2 regions of the Shewanella sp. DW31 genome follow, and region 1 is predicted to be linked to the other one. Evidence: riboswitches for the same ligand, from Rfam matches in the RefSeq annotation. Region 1 holds a riboswitch; the other holds the start of a gene.
What was found. A riboswitch is a leader RNA that binds a small molecule or an ion and turns the genes downstream of it on or off. The one in region 1 is predicted to bind thiamine pyrophosphate.
Positions count from the first base shown of each region.

Region 2: linked by a shared signal. The riboswitch ahead of thiC (phosphomethylpyrimidine synthase ThiC) and the one ahead of GWI56_RS08900 (TonB-dependent receptor) in region 1 are both predicted to bind thiamine pyrophosphate.

Region 1 covers NZ_JADWMP020000008.1:56,511-62,339, reverse strand. Annotated here, with positions in the region: gene GWI56_RS08900 (TonB-dependent receptor) at 1-1,985, opposite strand, end outside; TPP riboswitch at 2,040-2,178, opposite strand; gene GWI56_RS08895 (Crp/Fnr family transcriptional regulator) at 2,376-3,056, shown strand; gene tsgA (MFS transporter TsgA) at 3,124-4,299, opposite strand; gene deoD (purine-nucleoside phosphorylase) at 4,350-5,054, opposite strand; gene GWI56_RS08880 (YcfL family protein) at 5,355-5,750, opposite strand.
Region 2 covers NZ_JADWMP020000015.1:6,331-12,159, reverse strand. Annotated here, with positions in the region: gene thiE (thiamine phosphate synthase) at 1-1,427, opposite strand, end outside; gene thiC (phosphomethylpyrimidine synthase ThiC) at 1,430-3,553, opposite strand; TPP riboswitch at 3,755-3,853, opposite strand; gene GWI56_RS13350 (hypothetical protein) at 4,021-5,373, opposite strand.

The DNA.
Region 1 (5,829 bases):
TAATAGAATTCACTCTTACCGCTAAGATTCAGGTTAGCAAACCAACCCGAATTGGCACGATAAGTCCCGCCAAGGCTGTAGGTAACATGTGGAGAATGGGCTAGATCGCGGCCAGTTAAATCCACCTCAGTGCCATATTTGTCCTGATACTGGTAGTCACCGTAGGCCGTTTCTAACCAACCTAAGCTTGAGTAAACTTGCAGATTATCCGTGGCATACCAGGTTGCATCTAACTCAGCGCCATAGTTATTCGAACTGCCTGCATTTTCAGTGAACAAGATAAAACGCTGTGGTTTATCGGGATCTTGCTGTGATGCAGCCACCTGTTGATCTTGTCTGTCCATATAGAACAGCGCCAAATTAGTATCGATAAGTCCCGCTAACCAATGGGATTTAAGGCCGATTTCATAGTTATAGAGCGTCTCAGTACTAAACTCTTTTTTATCGTTCAACTCGACGGGCAAAGTCATGTTAAAACCGCCCGCCTTGTAACCGCGCGCAACACGGACATAAGCGTTGTGCGAGTCGTTCAGCACTTTACTCACAGCAATATGACCGCCCCACATGGTTTCGCTCGGGTCGAAATTATCGTTATTCGTATCAGAGTAATGGCTGTTGCGGCGCTCTAAACGTAGCCCCACAGATAAAGCATAATTTGAGCCCAAATCCGTATCGAGCTGACCAAACAGTGCATAGTTTGTCGCCTCATACTCTGAGTCTAAGACTTCATCCGGCGAAGCATTGTATTCAGAATACAATTGGTTATCTTCTTTCAGATTCATGGCATACACACCAAGCAACCAATCAGTACTCTCTGCAAAAATACGGCCCTGCTCGGTAGAACTTAGGCGAAACTCTTGCGACGCGGTTTTACGCTGACCCGTTTTATCCCAAAAATAATCGTATTGACACGGCGCCAGATTGCCATTGTCATCATTGCATTGCTTAGAGGCCCAATATTCTGAGTTAGCCCAATCGCCATCGTAACTGTAATGGTGATCGGTATTGGCAAAAGAGGTTAACGAAGTTAATTCGAAGTTTTCTGCGCCAGAATAGGTCGCTTTAAAACCCGCGCCTGTGGTGCGTTGGCTATCAACACCCGGTTGATCCGATGTTGTCTGGGTTGGTGAATTGGTTAAACTCCACACATCATAGCCATTATCGAAATCGGCATGCAGCACAGTTAAATCAAACTGCAAATCATCAGTCGCATACCAGCGCAGCTTAGCGCGGCCGCTGAATTCATCGCGACCATTGGTATCATCACGGTCTAAATACAGATTATCGTGGTAACCATTTTGCTGATGTTGCTGCATTGACACACGATAAAGCAGCTTGCCAGAATCCGTTAATGGGCCAGAACTGAAACCGCTAAAAGTGCGCAAATCATCATCGCCTAACGACACTTCGCCGCCATGCTCAAACACATCAGTTGGATCGTTACTCTTCAGATAAATCAATCCCGCTAAGGCATTCGCGCCGTAACGCGTCCCCTGCGGTCCACGAAGCACTTCGACCTGCTGTAAATCGTACATGCTCGACACCATACCAATACCGGATAAATCGATATCATCTATGATGTAACCCACGGAAGAATTAGGTGCGCCTTGGTATTGTTCCTGCTCTCCTACACCGCGAATTTGAAAATATTTCGGCCGCGAGCTTCCACCTGACCAGTTAAAATTGGCGATAGAATTAAGCAGATCTTCAAAGTGTTGCGCACTTTCATCTTGAATTTTTTGACTGTCGATAACGGTAATGCTGGAGGGCATTTTTTCTAAGCTTGAACTGCGAAAATCCGCCGTCACCACTATGACTTCCATCTCAGTGCTGGGATCGGGTTTATCGATAGCATCGGTTTGTGCAAATGCAGCAGTGCTCAGCGCTGCAGCGATGGCTAACGCCAGCGGCGCTCGGGCTAAAAATAAGCTTGGCGATACGGTTGAAAATGGAGATTGATGGTTTGACGTTTTACGGTTTGACATAGGACCTCAAATATAATGTTTGAGATCCGGCAACGAATAAGCGATTCAGAAGTGTGCTGTTGATTGGCCCATTCCTACGCCGGTATTAGCCGGATCAGGTTCTAAGGGTTCGTCAGATGACATCTCAGTTTGCAGCCGTTAACGTTAAAATCAGAGTAACATTAATGCACAACAAACACCCCTTGGCGGCGCCTAGTATACATGACAGAAATAAAAAGTGGGCACTCTTATCTCTGCGATTCAATTAAATGTCGCGAAAACCACTGCCCTTCAGTTCGTATGATGAAAATATCTTTAGTAGCCGCCTAAATCCTTTCGTCCATTTGACCGCCTATCATGATAATGCTATAGAAGGTCGCAATTTCGAACACAGTAAGAGGATCATAGTCGATGCAGCTAAAACCTTTATCGAAAGGACGTTATAGCCAGCGATGGGAGCAAGACTATCCACTTATTGAAGCGGTTGTACTTAGCTGTATCAGCGAAATAAAAATGCTCAAAAAAGGCGCTCACCTCATGACGCAGGGGGAAGCGATGGCATCACTTGTATTGGTGAAGCAAGGTCGCGTATCACTCGGCCATACCGCGAGAAATGGTCGGTGTTTTCAATTAGGTACTATTGATTGTGATTCACAGCTGTTTGGCGAAATGGAGTTCTTCACCCAGTACCATTGTCAACTAGACATTATTGCCAGTGAACCCTTAGAAATCATGTTGATTAGCGCTGAAAAACTGCAAGATTGCCTCGGTCAACACCCTCAACTCGCGCTATTTTTCGCTAGTGCAATTGCGATTGACTACCAAGACACAGTGGATATTTTTACTCGGCGACTGCTCTATCCCATCAGTTATAACGTGGCATTTGATATTTACCATGAATACTTAAATGACTTGCCCGTAGATGGCTTTAGTAAACGTTATTTAGAGGCTGAACGATTTGGCACTACCGACCGAGTCTACCGTCGGGCGCTACAAAATCTTGAGGAACGAGGCTTAATTGAGCGGAAAAAAGATGGCATTCGGATTTGTAATCTCAACGCACTCAAGAAATTTGTTGAAGCAGGTATATAACCGCTTTCAACATAACCCACACTCGACTTAATTTAACAACCGAGTGTGGGATGCATGCACAGGTAAATTAACTTACCGATGGCGAGTGTTGTTCCATAGCCGATTTCATCCGACTTGAAACGATCAATAGCATAAATATCGCTGCGTAAAGCAGAGGTATCACATACATCACTGTTTGTAATCCGATAATACGTTCAAAGAAAGAACTGATGGCTGGGCTAAACATCGCCCCTGCACTTCCGCTAATAAGAATATATGACACATTTTTGCTGCTAGCTTTTTTTACAAAAGACACGCCATAAGCAATAAATGCATTATAAAGAGCAGCACACACAAAACCATAACCATAGGTTAAATAAGCTATCCAATTAAGATTATTAGTACTGACAATGGCAGCGGTGATCACCATAGCTAAAGCAATAATACCGACTAAGAAATGGTGAATTTTTACACGAGTCACAATCACAGTCGAAATTAACGCCCCAACTAGCGCAGCGGACCAATACTGGGTAATAATATTACCGGCATCTTCAAACGGAATATCAAATTTTTGTTTTACAAATAAAGGTGCCCAAGTTAAAAAAGTATATAAAGCCAGCATTCCTAAAAATAAACCAATACCTCCACTAATAATGCCGAGATTCCATTCAGACTGTTGTTTCTCTTGTGTTGTAGAAGATTGCTCACAAATAGAGAAATGAGTGAACAAGGTAATAATGACTGTACCGAACGCCACTAAACCTACGGCTAAATAGCTATAACTCCATGATAATGAACTTGTTAATGCATAAGTCGTTATTAATGGAAAAATAACGCCTGCAATATTAAACGTTGCATCTTGCACCACTAACATTGTGCTTTGTAATTTCTCTTGCCACACAGACACCACAATCGTACCAGCAATACATAGACCGATACCGCCACAAAAACCAATTAAGGTCATTGCTACCATCACAACTTGTAGAGAACTGGTTAGATGTAAAGCCAGAGCAGAAAGAGCAACCAGACTGTAACTTATCAAGGTCATTCTTTTGATACCCATTTTTTCAATAAAGAAAAATGCTGCAATCGTCCCCGCGAGTGCACCACCATTGAGCAATGAAAAGATTGATGCAACTTCGTTAACATTAGCGGCAAATTTCTCAGCTATGGGTTCAATCAACATCCCAAATTGGGTCGCAAAGCCCGCCATAATAAAATTGGCGAGAAAACTGATGGCTGTTAAAGTAATTTTATTATTCATTATGTCATTCCATAAGTGAAATGCTAAGGGTTCAAAGGATGGCTTTAAACCTAATTGAGGGCGGTTTCTAACGCGAGCTCGATCATATTATTAAAAGAGAGTTGGCGTTCTTCGGCCGTTGTTTCTTCACCGGTTAAACAATGATCCGATACCGTTAAAATGGCTAATGATTCGATACCTTGTTGGTGTGACAATCCATAAAGCCCCGCCACTTCCATATCAATACCTAATACCCCAAAACGTTCAAGTGCAGGGATCATATCTTCATCGGGATCGTAATAAAGATCACCACTAAAGATATTGCCAACTTTTACACTAATGCCTTTCTCATTCGCTGTGGTATAGGCTTTATGCAATAAAGAAAAGGTCGCAGAAGTTGCCATTTGGTAGCCGCTACTACGCTTAGCGTTAGTAGGTGAATCCGTGCCTGCGGCTTGGGCTAAAATAACATCTCGCATTTGTACATGTTTTTGTGTTGCACCTAAACTGCCAATACGAATAATGCGTTTCACGCCAAAATAATTAATCAGCTCATGGCCATAGAGCACCATAGATGAAATACCCATACCATGCCCCATAACGGAAATGCGTTGTCCTTGGTAAAAGCCCGTGTAACCAAGCATATTGCGAACATTCGTGACTTCTACGGCATCGGTGAGATAGGTTTCAGCGATATATTTAGCACGGAGTGGATCACCCGGCATAATAACAGTTTCAGCAAAATCAGTAGGTTGAGCATTAATATGAGCAGTCATCTTTCTATCCTCATGTGGTAATATGCTGATAGTAGTGCTCAATCACTGAATGTATTTAGGACTAAAGTCCGGATTTCACCTTGCCGTAAACCTTTTTGCTTAAAAATGGGTAATTTATCGCAACTTTCAAGGTCAAAAAGACGAAAGCTTATAACATTTGAATGACCTTAAGATCACTAAAAGTTGATGTAAAACGAATAAAAAGGCTTACTCCTTAAAAGAAGTAAGCCTTTTTAGAACGGGTTTAATATCAAAAAATCAATTAAACACGGAATAAACTAAACAGAAGTAAACTCAAGCTTAGTTTGAAAAGGTTTCACGCACGTATACATCAAATTTAACCACTTGGGCATTAGGTGCAACAGCGCCGACTTGCAATTGCTGTTTGCCGTGTAATTTTACCGATTTCCAGCTGGTCGCTTCATCTTCGATAGTAAAGCCGCTGGCATCGTACCAAGTGAATTTATATTGCACACGCATATCGGAAGAGGATTTGCTAACAATCAACGCTGAGCCCTGCACTAAATCACCGACTCGGCGTGCATCCACACTCTGTACCGCAATGTCTCTGGCAAAGCTGGAATTATCGACGCGGGTTTCACCCAGTGAGCTCACTGAAATCCCTGCGGTATGTGAGGCACAAGCACCTAAGGTAAGCGCTGCGGCCAGTAATAACCCTGTATAAACTTGTTTCATATATTTCTCCTAGTCACGCCACAAAATACGCAGCTAGCGCATCATTTCCTATTAAACGATAAACTAATCGAACAGTGCT
Region 2 (5,829 bases), on a different contig from region 1:
TGCCAGTGATCATTAATAAAAAGCTGTGCATTAAAATGCTTACCTAAGGCAATGGCCGTTTGAATTTGTGCTTCTAATTCGGAGCCAACCAACTCAGACTTACCTGACTCACATTTGCCTAAATCAGATTCGGCTAGCACTGCACTAGTTAACTCGCTGATGTCGGTTTTTATCCGTAACTGCAGGGTTTTAACGCCGGCCGCTAATAAACTTTCCAGCATGATTAAGTCACTCACCACAGGGTAAACACCAAGATCGGCATCGAGCACTTTAAAACCGTGGGGTAAAATATTTTGAGGTGGCGTCGAGACTATTCTTACCTGAGCGGTTGCCTGATCTGTTGCGGATAAAACTGTTACAACTAAATCATTACCAACATCAAGGTGTTGGTTGAGTTGATGACTAATAAAATTGCCATCACACAGATTTATCTTGGCATAGCGGGACAAGTTATTAGGCCAACCCGTACGGGCCAACGGCCCTGGACCTTGCCCTAAACCAATCGCCGCGCTTAAGCCTTGACTCACGTAGGCTTTGGCAACCACCACCGCATCTTGCAATACAAAACCTTGCGCTAACACGGCGGCAATGGCCGATGATAAAGTACAGCCGCTACCATGGTTATGACGGGTATTAACCCGCTGGCTGGCTAACCAGAAACGCCCATTTTGATGCAGCTCAGAGCTCGCGCGCACTTGACGACAAACTAGATAATCCTCGGCAAGCTCAAGATCCCAGCCATTACTCTTGTAAGCGGTATCAAGAGCGTGAGTTTGAGTTTGAGTATCAGCAAGAATGTCAGTGCAACCAAAGCTCACATCGCCACCTTTAGCGAGCACACTGCAATCAAGGCTCTGGGATAAAGCCAGTGCCGCAGCAGCGAATTGCGCTTTAGTCGAAACATCACTGTGAGTTAACCGCCCAAGTTCAAGCACATTGGGCGTGATAAGTTCGATTAAACCTTTGAAAGGCCTAAAATCTAAGGCTGATTTAGCCGCACTTTTTATATCCTGGCAGTTATCTACTGCTAATGCATCGCCACAACTGGCGACCATCACAGGATCGACAATCACAGGCACTGATGGATAGTTGATTTTAAAACTCGCGATCCAATCTGCCAGCAATGCCACTTGAGTTTGATCTGCCAGTAAGCCGATTTTAATTGCTTTGGGTGGCAAGTCGGAAAGTAAAGTCGTCAGCTGAGCCATTAACATCGCCGCTGATACGGGCTCGACTAAAGTGACCGCCACAGAACTTTGCGCCGTCACTGTGGTGACCACACTGCAACCGTGACAGCCCAAATCTTGAATTGTCGCTAAGTCCGCCTGAATACCGGCACCACCGCCACTGTCTGAACCAGCTATGGTCCAAACAAACGCGGGACGCTCGGTATTCATGGGCACATTATCCCCATGAATACCCAACATAATTAGGCTTCCTCAGCTTCGGCGACAAGCTTGTCTTTCACGTGATAGATCTCGGCGCCCGAAGCAGCAAACTCTGCCGATTTTAGCGCCATTGCCGCTTCCAACTCCTGCGGCGTCTTGATTGTGACTTGCATAGCTTGGGCAGCCGCTTCAACTTGATCCGCCTTCGCTTGTGCCGCCTCTAAGCCAGCGGCATAGGCGCGCACATCTTGGGTGATTTTCATCGAACAAAATTTAGGGCCGCACATAGAGCAAAAATGCGCGACTTTAGCGGATTCCTGCGGTAAGGATTCATCGTGATAAGCACGTGCGGTTTCAGGATCGAGTCCTAAGTTATATTGATCTTCCCAGCGGAATTCGAACCGCGCCTTTGCCAGCGCATTATCACGAATTTGCGCACTCGGATGACCTTTCGCCACATCGGCGGCGTGGGCGGCAATCTTATAAGCAATCAAACCTTGCTTAACATCTTGTTTATTCGGTAATCCTAAGTGTTCTTTTGGCGTGACATAACACAACATAGCGCAGCCGTACCAAGCAATCATGGCCGCGCCTATGCCGGAGGTGAAATGATCATACCCAGGTGCGATATCGGTGATTTGTGGGCCAAGCGTGTAAAACGGCGCTTCATCGCAGTGAGCTAACTGCTTGTCCATGTTCTCTTTAATGAGCTGCATCGGGATATGTCCCGGCCCTTCGATAATGGTTTGTACGTCGTATTCCCATGCGATTTTGACTAGCTCACCTAAGGTTTCAAGCTCTGCAAACTGGGCAGCATCATTAGCGTCGGCAATCGAGCCTGGACGCATACCATCACCTAAAGACAGGGATACATCGTAGGCAATGCAAAGCTCACAGATCTCACGAAAATGGCTGTAGAGGAAGTTTTCCTTGTGGTGACTCAGGCACCATTTGGCCATAATTGAACCGCCGCGGGAGACAATCCCTGTGACGCGTTTAGCCGTCATCGGCACATAACGAAGCAGCACACCAGCATGAATCGTAAAGTAATCAACACCTTGCTCCGCTTGTTCAATCAAGGTATCGCGGAACACTTCCCAGGTTAAATCCTCTGCCACGCCGTTCACTTTCTCCAGCGCTTGATAAATCGGCACTGTGCCAATGGGCACTGGCGAGTTACGGATGATCCACTCGCGGGTTTCGTGGATATAACGACCTGTGGATAAATCCATTACCGTATCTGCGCCCCAACGGGTAGACCAGACGAGCTTTTCCACTTCTTCCTCGATGGATGACGTCACCGCCGAGTTACCGATATTGGCGTTCACTTTCACCAGAAAGTTACGCCCGATGATCATAGGTTCGGCTTCGGGATGGTTAATATTCAGCGGAATAATCGCGCGGCCACGGGCGACTTCAACGCGGACAAATTCGGCGGTAATCGGTTCGCCGACTAAGGCACCAAAAGCTTCGCCCTTGGCTTTACGATTGAGGATTTCATCCTGTACTTCGGCAAGTGCCATTTTCTCGCGGATCGCCACATATTCCATTTCGGGCGTGATAATCCCTTGACGGGCATAGTGTAATTGACTGACTCGTTTACCCTGCAGCGCTCTGCGTGGGCGGACAATGGCACTCGAACCTGCCTCAAAACGCAGATGATCTAAACCGTCATCGGCGAGTCTTTGTTGGGTAAAGTCTGAGGTCGCGCAGGGTAATTGCTCTGTATCGTTGCGGGCTAGGATCCAGTTTTGTCTTAATTTACTCAGGCCTAGACGCACATTGATATCGGCCTCAGGATCGGAATAAGGTCCGGCGCAATCATACACTCGGATTGGCGGATTTTTTTCCATGATAGGCGCATCATCGGTACCGCCGACAAGGGTGTCAGTCTGCAGGATTTGCCGCATGCCAACGCGAATATCAGCACTGGAACCTTCAAGGTAAATCTTTTGTGAATTAGGATGTTGCAGCGGCGCTAACGTATCGATAAAGACTTGGGCCTGCGCGCGGGTTTCGCGGCGACTCGGCGCCTTAGGCACGATTGATTGACTAGACTCAGCCGATTTATTAGGCACTGTCGATTTATTAGGGATTGTCGATTCTGGTGCTGTGATTTCTATCGCATTGGCAGCTACAGCTGGGTTTGGGTTTGAACTGGACATAAGCAATCTCACGTTAAAAAATGGAGTTGCTTGTCTGGAGAATTGAGTTGTTGATAGCTGGACATGGCAATCAACTTTTGTGGCCAACACTGGCTTCAAAAATTGAGTTACCCTGCTCAATAACGATTAAATCTAAACATTAAGGCTTAAAACACTGCTGAGTAAACAGGTGTTCAAGCCGTCTATTTTAGCGATTTAATGTGTGTTATTACGCTTGTTTCCTTCGCAGGTTTTAACCTGATCAGGTTCAACGGATCCCGAATAAACGGTCTCAGCCAAGAGGCACTCCGACAAGATGAGTGCGCAGTATAGACAGAAGCGGCAGCAACAAACAAGGAAAAAAGCAATTAAAAATCTTAACCACCAATCCAAAATAAAGATTCATAATTAATTGTTTTTAATTGATTAAATAAAACTAAACTAAAAAAGCTATAATTAGAATGAAAATAAATCATAAAAGAAAGTCACTATTTATGGGGTTTGAGCATCATTTTGTTTAATCGAGATTGAATGGCATCATCAATAGCTTGATTGATTTTTTTGCCACTGCAGTTAATGGGAAAACCTAAATTTTCGGCGTTAGGATTAACTTGAGTGCCGACTTGTACCACGCGATAACAAGTATCCCCTTTACGCACAATACGATTTGGGTCTAAGGGTAAATCTAGACTCGTTGTGCCACCGAAATCATCGGCATTAGGGACAAATAGCACCTCCATCTCTGGGCTCATTTCACTCATATTCGATTTCCGGGTGAACTTATCGGCCTGTTCAATGACGAGATCATCGAGCGCTTGCTCGCGCTGACGTTCAAAATATTGCTGGGTGAATAAACTCATGCTTGAGCTTGTCGCTATTGTGCTCTCACCTTCTGCTGCAGGCGAGCTCTTAGCGCCAAGCTGCGGCTTTAATTCTGAGGTATCCAACGTATTCGTTGGTTTTGTTGCCATCGTTTCAGTGGGTTGTTCATCACTTGGGGCAATTGATTGAGTTTTCTTTGATTGAGATTGGATCGATTGAGTGATGTTCGGTTTAACCGTATCTGGGTTCACTTTTTCTGACTCTACTTTTTCAGAGACGGCCTTTTTGGGTGCTATTGTTTCAGGCATGACCTTTTCAAGTATTGGCAGAGGCTTCACTTGAGTTTGAGGTGTGGGAACAATTGTAGGCGTAACAGAACTTGTCGCTTCAGTCTTATCCTCGGCCTTGATCTCAGTTTTGGACTCCGAGGTTTCGGCTTTCTCTACCGCGGGAGCATAAATAAAGTATGCCTTGATCGCTGCCACTTTAGGACCACGGCTTTCTACTTCTTTCAATCCAAAGGGATTTAACTGCGGGCGCCACAACATGCAGATAAATAAAAATAAACACATATGCACTAAGATTACAAAAAATAACAGACTTAATCCTTTGAAATATGGCTGACGAGTACGTAACCCCAATCCTTGAGCACTAGTTTGTATCGTCCCAGACAGTTCAGGTTTAGATTCAGACTTAGGAACCAATTTATCTTGATGTTCAGCATGGATTTCTTGCAGTACGACATCTTGGGCTTGCTCTTGATATATAGCTTGAGTGTCATGCTCAGTGACTAAACGGCCTACACCGCTATTGAACGCTAATGGCTCCGCATTAGTAGTAAAAACAGGCGTTTGAGCAGCATCCAGTTCACCGAGGTGATGATCAAAGGCGATAAAAGTCTCACCTTCTGGCGATGTGACCGAAATCAGCAAAGCACTATTGGCATCATCTCCAATCGCTATCGCTGTAGGAGATGCTGTCAATAAAGGCGCGGCCTTGGGTTGATGTTGAAAAGGCAAAATCCATCCTTAGGTTTTGTATAGTATCCATTGATTTCAATGATGCTTAACGTGGAACAATTGCACTCAAATCCAATATCAATCCAATATCGGGTTGGTGAATATTGAAAGCGAATTATCTATTGATTGCATTTACTTACGAGTGCTCAACGCAGATTAGAGGAGGCAAACAGAGCAAAGTTCAATGCGAATGCAACCTGCTACAAGCACAGCACTTTACGCTAGTGCTTGATAAGTCACTTGCCAGTTAAGACAAATAAGGCTGGGAATTGGGATCATAATCGCGCTAAATTGAATGTTAAATCTCACGTCTTGAAGCGAGTAGCATCATCAATGCGATGCACTGATGGGAGTGCAAGACGGCGTTAAAAATCTAAAAGATGAAAAATAGAAGCCAACCATAAATTTAAGCTTACAAGTGTACGCTTAAATATGGTGATTTATTTTTCTAACTGA